DNA from 2 places in the Klebsiella quasipneumoniae subsp. quasipneumoniae genome. Region 1 is predicted to be linked to the other one. Evidence: predicted binding sites of a transcription regulator. Region 1 holds the regulator's gene; the other holds the start of a gene.
What was found. The regulator CRP, encoded in region 1, controls carbon source genes, mostly activating them, when cyclic AMP is high. The targets are predictions, from matches to a motif close to ATGTGANNNNNNTCACAT.
Positions count from the first base shown of each region.

Region 2: a site for CRP is predicted at 3,369-3,386, ahead of udp (uridine phosphorylase). Genes of this name have one in related genera too.

Region 1 covers NZ_CP084876.1:421,492-427,067, forward strand. Annotated here, with positions in the region: gene argD (bifunctional acetylornithine/succinyldiaminopimelate transaminase) at 1-1,106, shown strand, start outside; gene LGM20_RS01940 (YccS/YhfK family putative transporter) at 1,096-3,174, opposite strand; gene crp (cAMP-activated global transcriptional regulator CRP) at 3,226-3,858, opposite strand; gene LGM20_RS01950 (OsmC family protein) at 4,165-4,569, shown strand; gene LGM20_RS01955 (phosphoribulokinase) at 4,625-5,494, opposite strand; gene LGM20_RS01960 (YheU family protein) at 5,531-5,576, opposite strand, start outside.
Region 2 covers NZ_CP084876.1:5,109,980-5,115,555, forward strand. Annotated here, with positions in the region: gene ubiJ (ubiquinone biosynthesis protein UbiJ) at 1-62, opposite strand, end outside; gene ubiE (bifunctional demethylmenaquinone methyltransferase/2-methoxy-6-polyprenyl-1,4-benzoquinol methylase UbiE) at 76-831, opposite strand; gene rmuC (DNA recombination protein RmuC) at 902-2,350, opposite strand; gene udp (uridine phosphorylase) at 2,484-3,245, opposite strand; gene LGM20_RS24465 (dienelactone hydrolase family protein) at 3,518-4,330, shown strand; gene metE (5-methyltetrahydropteroyltriglutamate--homocysteine S-methyltransferase) at 4,390-5,576, opposite strand, start outside.

The sequences.
Region 1 (5,576 bases):
AGCAGGGCAAAGAGTATGTTGATTTCGCCGGCGGTATCGCGGTGACGGCGCTCGGCCATTGCCACCCGGCGCTGGTGGCGGCGCTCCACGAGCAGGGCGAAACGCTGTGGCATACCAGCAACGTCTTTACCAATGAGCCAGCGCTGCGCCTGGGACGTAAACTTGTCGATGCCACCTTCGCCGAGCGAGTGGTGTTTATGAACTCCGGTACCGAAGCCAATGAAACGGCCTTTAAGCTGGCGCGTCACTATGCGGTGACCCGCCATAGCCCGTACAAAACCAAAATCATCGCTTTCCATAATGCCTTTCATGGTCGCTCCCTGTTTACTGTCTCCGTCGGCGGGCAGCCGAAGTACTCCGATGGTTTCGGCCCGAAACCGGCGGATATTGTCCATGTTCCCTTCAACGACCTGCAGGCGGTAAAAGCGGTGATGGATGACCACACCTGCGCGGTGGTGGTGGAGCCGATTCAGGGCGAAGGCGGCGTGACGGCAGCGACGCCGGCGTTCCTGCAGGGGCTGCGCGAACTGTGCGATCAACACCAGGCGCTGTTAGTCTTTGATGAAGTGCAGTGCGGAATGGGGCGTACCGGATCGCTGTTTGCCTATATGCACTATGGCGTAACCCCGGATATTCTCACCAGCGCCAAAGCGCTGGGCGGCGGTTTCCCGGTCAGCGCCATGTTGACTACCCACGAGATCGCCAGCGCCTTCCATGCGGGTTCCCATGGCTCAACCTACGGCGGCAACCCGCTGGCCTGCGCGGTCGCCAACGCCGCTTTCGATCTGATCAATACCCCGGCGGTGCTGGATGGCGTGAACGCCAAACGCGAACTGTTCGTCAAACACCTGCAGCAGCTGGATGCCGAGTTTGATCTGTTCAGTGATATTCGCGGGATGGGCCTGCTGATTGGCGCCGAACTCAAGCCGCAGCACAAGGGCCGCGCGCGTGATTTTCTCTATGCCGCTGCGGAAGCCGGCGTCATGGTGCTTAACGCCGGGCCGGACGTGATGCGTTTTGTTCCCTCGCTGATCATCGAAGAGCAGGATATTGCCGAGGGGATGGCGCGCTTTGCCCAGGCCGTGGCAAAGGTGATTAACGGCTGATCTTCCGCAGCCAGATGCCGTGATGCGGCCGCTGACGCCATGCCACTGACGAAATGGTGTGCATGGTGTTCAGATGGCCCAGAATGCGTTGCAGATGCTGCTCCAGGGTGCTTAACGGACCGATCGGCACCTCGCTTTCCGGTGACTCCATAATATTGACATCCCCTGCGCTGCCGGGACCATCGCTGTCCAGCCGCTGCTGACAGCGCTGCAGGGCAATCTCACAGGATTCGAGATAGCGCTGGGCAAGATCCGGGGTGAGCATCGTATGCTCCCGGGCCAAAGTGGTCATGGCGTTGATGTGTTCGACGATAAACTGGCTGTGCGTCACCCATAGCTTCATATCTTCCAGGTAGTGGGTATTAAACCCGGGCTCCTGCATCGCCTGATTCAGGGAGTTGTAGAGCGCGTTGTGCGCCTGATTGACGCGCATGCGCTGGTAGGCCAGCGCGGGCGCTTTGGGGTCGGGGCTGAGGATCAGGCGAATCGCCTGCTGGTCGGCCTCCAGCGCATCGTGGGCGTTTTTTTTCAGCAGGCCGCTCTGCCACTGCGGCCACAGCCAGACCATCCCGCCGAAGGCGATCAGGCAGCCGATCAGCGTGTCGATCAGCCGGGCGATAATAAACTGTTCGCCGTTGAGCGTCAGAAGCTGCAGGGTATATACCGCCGTCACCGTAAACCCCACCATCGCCCAGCCATAGTGTTTGCGGATGATCAGATAGCTGAGCAGTGTGATCAGCAGCATCCCGCTCAGGGTATAGCTCTCCGGAACGTGAAAGTGCAAGGTCAGCCCGGCGATGATCAGGCCGGCGAGCGTCCCCGCCGCCCGGTGGACAATACGAACCCGCGTGGCGCCATAGCCATTCTGTGTCACGAAGAGGACGGTCATCAGGATCCAGTAGGGCTTCGGCAAATGCAGGGCGTTGCCCATCAGGCTGGCGATGCTCAGCATCACGCTGATGCGGGCGGCGTTGCGCAGCGCGGGGGACTTCAGCGACAGATAGTTCTTTAGCGCGGGAAACAGCGGTAAACGACGCTCTTTGTCAGCCATCAGATCCCGGGCATACAGTGGGCGCTGGGTATGCAGCACCCGGGCGATGCGGCTGAAGTGCCAGGCGCAGAAGTGGCCGACCGGGTTATCCGGATGCTGGCGGGCGATCTTTTCCAGGGCGCCGATCTGTTTATCCATCTGGAAACGCTGCGGAAAACGATGATAGAGCATGTCATCCGCCAGCACCCGCAGGCGGGCGGCGACGGTCTGCGCGTTCCAGCGGATCACCGCTTCGGCATGGCTGCGCTCAACCAGCTTTTGCACCTCTTCCGGCTGATGCAGGCTGACCGAAATATGCTCCTGTAGATCCAGCCCCATCTGGAACGCTCGCAGAAGACGTTTGTGGTCGTTACGTTGGTTGGCGGCCAGCATATGCATCTGCTGATAGCACTGGGTGATTAAATCGACCACCTTCTGCTGGCGGATGAGCAGCGGCGGCAGGGCGGTCGAGGGATCGGTATGCTGGGTCAACAGGCTATATTTGGCTTCGCAATAATTGGCCAGTTCCCGGTAGAGCAGACTGAGCGACTCCCGCAGCGGCTGTTCGCGCCACAGCCAGAACCAGAACCAGTTAAACACGCCGTACCATAGCGTGCCGAAGGCGTAGATCAGCAGCGGCTCCCAGACGGGCATATTGCCCGCCAGGCTCAGGGTAAAGATGGCGGCGATCAGCGACGCGGGCAGCAGGCGCGCGTGCAGCGAACTGATTTCCGCGGTGACGCCGAGCAATAGCGCCAGGCCGCTGAGAATAAGCGGCAAAGGTATGGTCTGGGCGAGCAGCAGCTGCACCACCAGGCTGCATCCGGCAAACAGACAGCCGCCGATAATCAGACGCTTAAAAAAGCGCTTATGCGGAGTGTCGAGACCGGCGATGTTGCAGCAGGCGGGAACTAAGGAAAACAGGAGTCCCTGCTGGAGATGGCCGAGCAGAAGACCGATGGCCACAGGCAGACACAGCACCAGCGTTTGCCGCAGTGCATAGTTGACTTCCGGGTGGTAAATCAGCCTGCGCCACATGAGGGAAAAACAAAAACGGCGTACTGCAGGAGCAATACGCCGCTTAGCAACTTAACGGGTGCCGTAGACGACGATAGTTTTACCGTGGGCGGAAATCAGGTTCTGATCTTCCAGCATTTTCAAAATACGGCCAACGGTTTCACGAGAGCAGCCGACGATCTGACCAATTTCCTGACGGGTAATTTTAATTTGCATACCGTCCGGGTGGGTCATGGCATCGGGTTGCTTCGCCAGGTTCAGCAGCGTCTGGGCGATACGGCCCGTCACGTCGAGGAAGGCGAGGTTGCCCACTTTCTCAGACGTCACCTGCAGACGGCGAGCCATTTGCGAAGAGAGACGCATCAGAATGTCCGGGTTCACCTGGATCAGCTGACGGAATTTCTTATAAGAGATCTCGGCCACTTCACATGCGGTTTTCGCCCGTACCCAGGCGCTACGCTCCTGACCCTCTTCAAACAGGCCTAATTCACCGATGAAATCGCCCTGGTTGAGGTAGGAGAGGATCATCTCTTTACCTTCTTCATCCTTGATGAGTACAGCCACGGAGCCTTTAACGATGTAGTACAGCGTTTCTGCTTTCTCACCCTGGTGGATCAGCGTGCTCTTTGATGGGTACTTATGAATGTGGCAATGAGACAAGAACCATTCAAGGGTAGGGTCTGTTTGCGGTTTGCCAAGCACCATGCGCGGTTATCCTCTGTTATAAGCTATCTCCGGGCGCCGACACTACACGGCGTCCGGGCATGCAATCGTATTGTTTCCCTATACCTGGGAAGCTGGCTGATGATTTTTCGACAGCCTGTAATGTGAACTCCTCTGCATACATGCAGTACATCAATGTATTACTGTAGCATCCAGACTGTTTTAGCATAGCTTTCGCCGCATGTCTCCTGGTGTCTCGCTTCAGCATGACGCAGGTCGCCTTCCGTTGCGAGAATTGTTATGTGCGCGTAATCTGACAGGAATATTGCGATACTGGAGTTAAATTTTATGCAAGCGCGTGTGAAATGGGTTGAAGGGTTAACCTTTATCGGGGAGTCCGCGTCAGGACACCAGATTCTGATGGATGGCAACTCCGGAGATAAGGCGCCCAGCCCGATGGAGATGGTGCTGATGGCGGCGGGCGGTTGCAGTGCGATCGATGTGGTCTCTATTTTGCAAAAAGGTCGTCACGACGTGACCAACTGCGAAGTGAAGCTGACCTCTGAGCGTCGGGAAGAGGCGCCGCGCCTGTTCACGCATATTAATCTGCACTTTATCGTCACCGGTAAGGCGCTGAAAGATGGCGCAGTCTCCCGTGCGGTGGATCTGTCGGCAGAGAAATACTGCTCGGTGGCGCTGATGCTGGAAAAAGCGGTGAAGATCACCCACTCCTATGAAGTGATCGAGGCGTAGTCTTCGCCTGCTGATGTGAATGATCTCAACCCCGGCCTGGCCGGGGTTTTTTCTGTTAGCCGATCTTTCGGCCTTCCATCAGACGCTCGACCAGCGGCGCCATAATAAGCTCCATCGCCAGCCCCATTTTACCGCCCGGCACCACCAGGGTGTTCATGTGCGAAATAAACGAGCCCTGTAGCATCGCCAGCAGCCAGGGGAAGTCGATGTTCTGCAGATTGCGGAAATGGATCACCACAAAGCTCTCGTCCAGAGAGGGGATCGCTTTCGCGGCAAACGGGTTGGAGGTGTCCACCGTCGGCACGCGCTGGAAGTTGATGTGGGTGCGGGAAAACTGCGGGGTGATGAAGTTAATGTAATCTTCCATCGATCGGACGACGGAGTCCATCACCGCCTCCCGGGAGTGGCCGCGTTCGCTGGTGTCGCGAATGAGTTTCTGGATCCACTCCAGGTTAACGATAGGCACGACCCCGACCAGCAGGTCGACATGGCTGGCGACATCATGCTGCGGCGTGACAACCCCGCCGTGCAGCCCCTCATAGAACAGCACGTCCGTCGGCTCCGGCAGCGGCTGCCATGGGGTGAAGGTTCCCGGCACCTGATTCCACGGCACGGCTTCGTCATAGGTGTGCAGGTATTTACGCGACTGGCCTTTGCCATGGCGGCCATAGTCGACAAAGGTCTGCTCCAGCAGGCCGAAGTCGTTCGCCTCCGGGCCAAAGTAGCTGATATGTTTGCCCTGATCCCGCGCTTTGCGGATCGCCATGTCCATTTCCGGGCGGGTGTAGCGATGAAAGCTGTCGCCTTCCACCTCCGCGGCGTGCAGATTTAGCTGCGCGAAGATTTTGCGAAAGGCGAGGCTGGTGGTGGTAGTGCCCGCGCCGCTGGAGCCCGTGACGGCGATCACCGGATGTTTGGCAGACATAACAACTCCCTGGTTAAACGATGTAGTGTCGTCGCCTTAGCCGTTAAACAGCGCGCGCGGCATAATATTGACCGTCTCATGC
Region 2 (5,576 bases), 650 kb from region 1:
CGCCAGAGGAAAGTATTCAGCGCCGTTTCAATGCCAGCGGTCACCAGGGGTGTGAAAGGCATAGCGTCCCTCCTGTCAGAACTTGTAACCGCGATGCAAAGCAACGATACCTGCCGTCAGGTTGTAGTAGTCCACGCTTTCGAAGCCTGCATCCTGCATCATCCCTTTCAGGGATTCCTGGTCCGGATGCATACGGATCGACTCCGCCAGGTAGCGATAGCTGTCGCCGTCTTTTGCCACCAGCTCGCCCACCTTCGGCAGGATATGGAAGGAGTAAGCGTCGTAGGCTTTGCTCAGCGGTTCAATAATGGGTTTAGAAAACTCCAGCACCAGCAGACGTCCGCCCGGCTTCAGCACGCGGTACATCGAACGCAGCGCTTTTTCTTTGTCGGTCACGTTACGCAGACCGAAAGAGATGGTGATGCAGTCAAAGGTATTATCAGCAAACGGCAGGGCTTCCGCGTTGGCCTGAACATACTCAACGTTACCCACGATGCCGATATTGCGCAGCTTTTCGCGGCCCATTTTGAGCATTGAATCATTGATATCAGCAAGCATAACGCGGCCGGTTTCCCCTACCAGACGGGAAAACTTAGCCGTCAAATCACCGGTACCCCCCGCCAGATCCAGCACGGTCTGCCCGCGACGTACACCGCTGCAGTCGATGGTGAAACGCTTCCACAAACGATGGATACCAAACGACATTAAGTCATTCATCACATCATACTTTGCGGCGACAGAATGGAATACATGCGCCACCATGTCCGCTTTCTGCTCTTTAGCGACCGTCTGAAAGCCAAAGTGCGTCGTTTCTTGTGAATCCTCAACCATCTTTATGCCTGCTTGCTTTTCAAGAAAATGTTCACTGAGTGTATCAGACTCAGCGCATTTCCCATACGTTTCAGCGTGGCGGAGCCGCCTCCCGGCTGCGCACCGCCTCGGCAGAGTCGGGCGAAAATGCGTCATTTTCCGGCAGGTTATCCTCCTCTTCGAGACGATATTGATCGTCCTGAGCAGTGGCTTGTTCGACTAAATCAGGATTAATCCCGCGCTTGACCTCCACGCCCAACCCGCGAAAAGCCTCCGCCTGAGCCAGCAGATTACCGCGCCCGGAAGCGAGCTTTTTCATCGCCTGGCGATAGTTCTCTTGCGCTTTATCCAGACTCTGGCCGATAGCGGACATATCGTCCACAAACAGGCGCATTTTGTCGTAAAGGCGCCCCGCCCGCTCGGCGATCTTCTGCGCGTTGCGGCTCTGGTGCTCATAACGCCACAGATTGGCGATGGTGCGCAGGGCCACCAGCAGCGTCGTCGGGCTGACCAGCATAATATTATTTTGCAGCGCCTCGCTAATGAGCTCGGGCTGACGATCAATGGCCAGCAGGAATGCCGGCTCGACGGGAATAAACATCAGCACATAGTCGAGGGAGCGCAGGCCCGGCAGTTGCTGATAATCCTTGCGTCCCAGCAGGCGAATATGATTACGCACCGAGGCAAGGTGCTCCTGCAGCGCGACTTCGCGGGTGTAGTCGTCCTCGGCGTTGAAATAGCGCTCATAGGCGACAAGGGTCATTTTGGCGTCGATAACCACGTCTTTACCCTGCGGCAGGCGCACGATGACGTCCGGCTGCATCCGCGAGCGGTTGTCGGTCTCGATGCTGACCTGGGTCTGGTACTCATAGCCTTCCCGCAGGCCGGAGGCTTCCAGCACGCGGGTGAGAACCACTTCCCCCCAGTTGCCCTGAGTTTTGTTATCGCCCTTCAGCGCTTTGGTCAGGTTCAGCGCCTCCTGCGCCATCTGCGCGTTCAGCTGCTGCAGGTTGCGGATCTCATGCGCCAGGGTGTGCCTTTCCCGCGCCTCCTGGCCGAAGCTCTCCTGCACCTGGCGGCGGAACCCGTCCAGCTGTTCGCGCAGCGGTGTCAGCAGGCCATGCAGGCTCTGGCGATTTTGCTCATCGACGCGTCGGTTGCTGTGTTCGAAAATGCGGTTGGCGAGGTTTTCAAACTGCTCGCTCAGGCGCTGTTCGCTGTTCACCATCTGGCGGATCTTATCTTCCGCATGCAGCTGGGTGGATTCGAGCCGGGTGGTAACCTCTCGCAGATCGGCCTCCAGCGAGGTATTGATATCCCGCAGGCTGCGCAGCTCGTTGTTCAGCAGCTCGCACTCTTCACGCCAGTGGGCTTCCTGTACCAGCTGCTGACGGGCGGCGCTCAGCTCAATATCCAGCTCTCGCCGCTCCTCGATAAGATCGGCCCGAATTTGATCGGCGCGCGCTTTGGTCGCCAGCCAGCCGACGATTAATCCAGCAGCCAGTGCGATAACCGCGCTGATAATAATGGAGAGATCCACGACGCCCCCTGCGATAACCTGATGACACAAAATAGAATTGTGCTGTACAAACGTCCAGTTTAAAAGGAATTTCCTGCGAGAGGCGACGCAAAAAAAAGGCCGGAGGATCCGGCCTGACAGGGAAAGCGTTGAATTACAGCAGACGGCGCGCCGCTTCCACGACGATTTTCACCGCATGGCTTTCGGTTTGCTTCATGGTTTCGGCGTTAGGGATCTCTTGCTGGGTACGGTTAACGATAACCCCGGCCACCATCCCGGCGCGCAGGCCCTGGCTGGCGCACATGGTCAACAGCGTAGCGGATTCCATTTCATAGTTCATCACGCCCATCGCCTGCCACTCTTCCATGGAGCCTTTGAAGCGGCTCACTACGCGGCCGGAGAAGGTGTCGTAACGCTCCTGTCCCGGGTAGAAGGTGTCCGAGGAAGCGGTCACGCCGATATGGGTGGTGGCGCCAATGGATTTCGCTGCTTCCACCAGCGCGGTGGTGCAGGCGAAATCTGCGACGGCCGGGAATTCCATCGGCGCGAAGTGCAGGCTGGCGCCGTCCAGACGAACGGAAGCGGTAGTCACCAGCACATCGCCAACGTTGATGTGCGGCTGAATGGCGCCGGTGGTGCCAATGCGCAGGAAGGTACGCACGCCAAGCTGCGCCAGCTCTTCCACAGCGATAGACGTAGACGGGCCGCCGATGCCGGTGGAGCAGACGATCACCGGTTTGCCGTCCAGTTCCGCGCGCCAGGAGGTAAATTCGCGGTGAGATGCCAGCTTAACCGGCTTATCCATCAGCGCGGCGATCTTTTCCACACGCTCCGGATCGCCAGGGACGATAGCCAGCGTAGCCCCTTGTAAATCGTTCTTGGTGAGGCCGAGATGAAAAACATCAGACTTGGACATAAAAAACTCCTCTGTGGGTCGAATTATCAGCAGAAGCAAAACGGTACTGTACAGAAGCCCCTGGCAACATTTTGTGATGTTAGTCACCAAGAACAATAATGATTGCAGTTGTTTTTCAGTAAATAGTGATAAACATCACATTAACAAGTTATATTCATCGTCACTGAACAAAAGATAGCCGCTTTCAGGCACTGTGCTTTATTACCGCCCGAACTAAAGGTAAAGGGTCTATAGTTACTGATGCGCTAATAAATAAGGGTACGGAGAATACCATGACCACCACCAAGCAACCTGGATTCGCACCTGCAGCCTCGCCGCATGCCGCAACCGCCGTTCATACGCCGGAAGAGCATATTGTCACCGGAGAGACCTCTATTCCCTCTCAGGGGGAAAACATGCCGGCTTACCATGCCCGCCCGAAAAACGCCGATGGCCCATTGCCGATCGTCATCGTGGTGCAGGAAATCTTCGGCGTGCATGAGCATATTCGCGATCTTTGTCGTCGCCTGGCGCAGGAAGGCTATCTGGCTATCGCGCCTGAATTGTACTTCCGTCAGGGCGATCCGAATGAGTATCACGATATCCCGACCCTGTTTAAAGAGCTGGTTACGAAGGTGCCGGACGCGCAGGTGCTGGCGGATCTCGACCACGTCGCCAGCTGGGCGGCGCGCCATGGCGGCGATGCCCATCGTCTGCTGATCACCGGCTTCTGCTGGGGCGGACGTATCACCTGGCTATATGCTGCCCATAACCCGCAGTTGAAGGCGGCGGTAGCCTGGTACGGCAAACTGGTAGGAGAAAAATCGCTGAATTCGCCAAAACACCCGGTGGATATCGCCGTCGATCTCAACGCCCCGGTACTCGGCCTGTACGGCGCCAAAGACGCCAGCATTCCACAGGACACCGTCGAAACCATGCGCCAGGCGCTGCGGGCGGCCAACGCCACGGCGGAAATCGTGGTCTATCCTGAAGCCGATCACGCCTTTAACGCCGACTATCGCGCCAGCTATCACGAAGAGTCAGCCAAAGACGGCTGGCAGCGGATGCTCGACTGGTTTGCTCAATATGGCGGTAAAAAAGGGTAATCGTCCGAAGCAGGAAAAAAAGGAGGCAAATGCCTCCTTTTTGATTTTTCGGGCGACGATCAGGCAGATTGACGCAGGTTACGCGCCGCTTGCACCATATTCGCCAGCGCGGCGCGAGTCTCCGGCCAGCCCCGGGTTTTCAGGCCGCAGTCCGGGTTAACCCACAGCCGCTCCGCCGGGATACGCTGCGCGGCTTTTTCCAGCAGCGCTTCGATCCACTCCACGCTCGGTACGTTTGGCGAGTGAATATCATATACCCCCGGCCCGATTTCATTGGGATACTCGAACACTTCGAACGACTCCAGCAGTTCCATGTCGGAACGCGAGGTTTCAATGGTGATCACGTCGGCGTCCAGCGCGGCGATGGAGTCCATGATGTCGTTGAACTCGCAATAGCACATGTGGGTATGGATCTGAGTGTCGTCTTTGGCCACCGCGGCGTTAAGGCGGAAGGCTTCCACACCCCACTGCAGATAGGCATCCCAATCGCTGCGCTTCAGCGGTAACCCTTCGCGCAAAGCAGGCTCATCAATCTGGATGATGCCGATACCGGCCGCTTGCAGATCCGCCACTTCATCACGCAGGGCCAGCGCAATCTGTTTCGCGATGGTTTCACGGCTAACGTCTTCCCGCGGGAAGGACCAGCACAGAATCGTCACCGGTCCAGTGAGCATCCCTTTCACCGGCTTGTCGGTCAGCGACTGCGCGTACTTCGCCCATTCGACGGTGATCGCCTGTGGACGGCTGACGTCGCCGATCACCACCGGCGGCTTCACGCAGCGGGAGCCATAACTCTGCACCCAGCCGTTTTGCGTGAAGATGAAACCGTCCAGATGCTCACCGAAGTATTCCACCATATCGTTCCGCTCGGCTTCCCCGTGCACCAGTACGTCTAATCCTAACCGCTCCTGCTCGACGATCGCCTGCTTAATATGTTCCGCAATGCCGGTACGATAATGACTGGCGTCCAGATTGCCCTTTTTGAAGTCCAGGCGCAGGCCGCGGATCTCGGTCGTCTGCGGGAATGACCCGATAGTGGTGGTCGGCCACGTCGGCAGGTTAAAGCGTTGACGCTGCGCCTGAGCGCGAACCTCATAGGGGCTGGCGCGCTGGCTGTCCTGAGCGGTGATCGCCGCCAGCCGTTTTTCCACCGCCGGGTTATGTACGCGCGTCGAATGGCGACGGGCATGGACTGGCGCGCTCCACTCGGTAATCGCCGCGGTATCGCCGCTGTTCAGCGCATCGC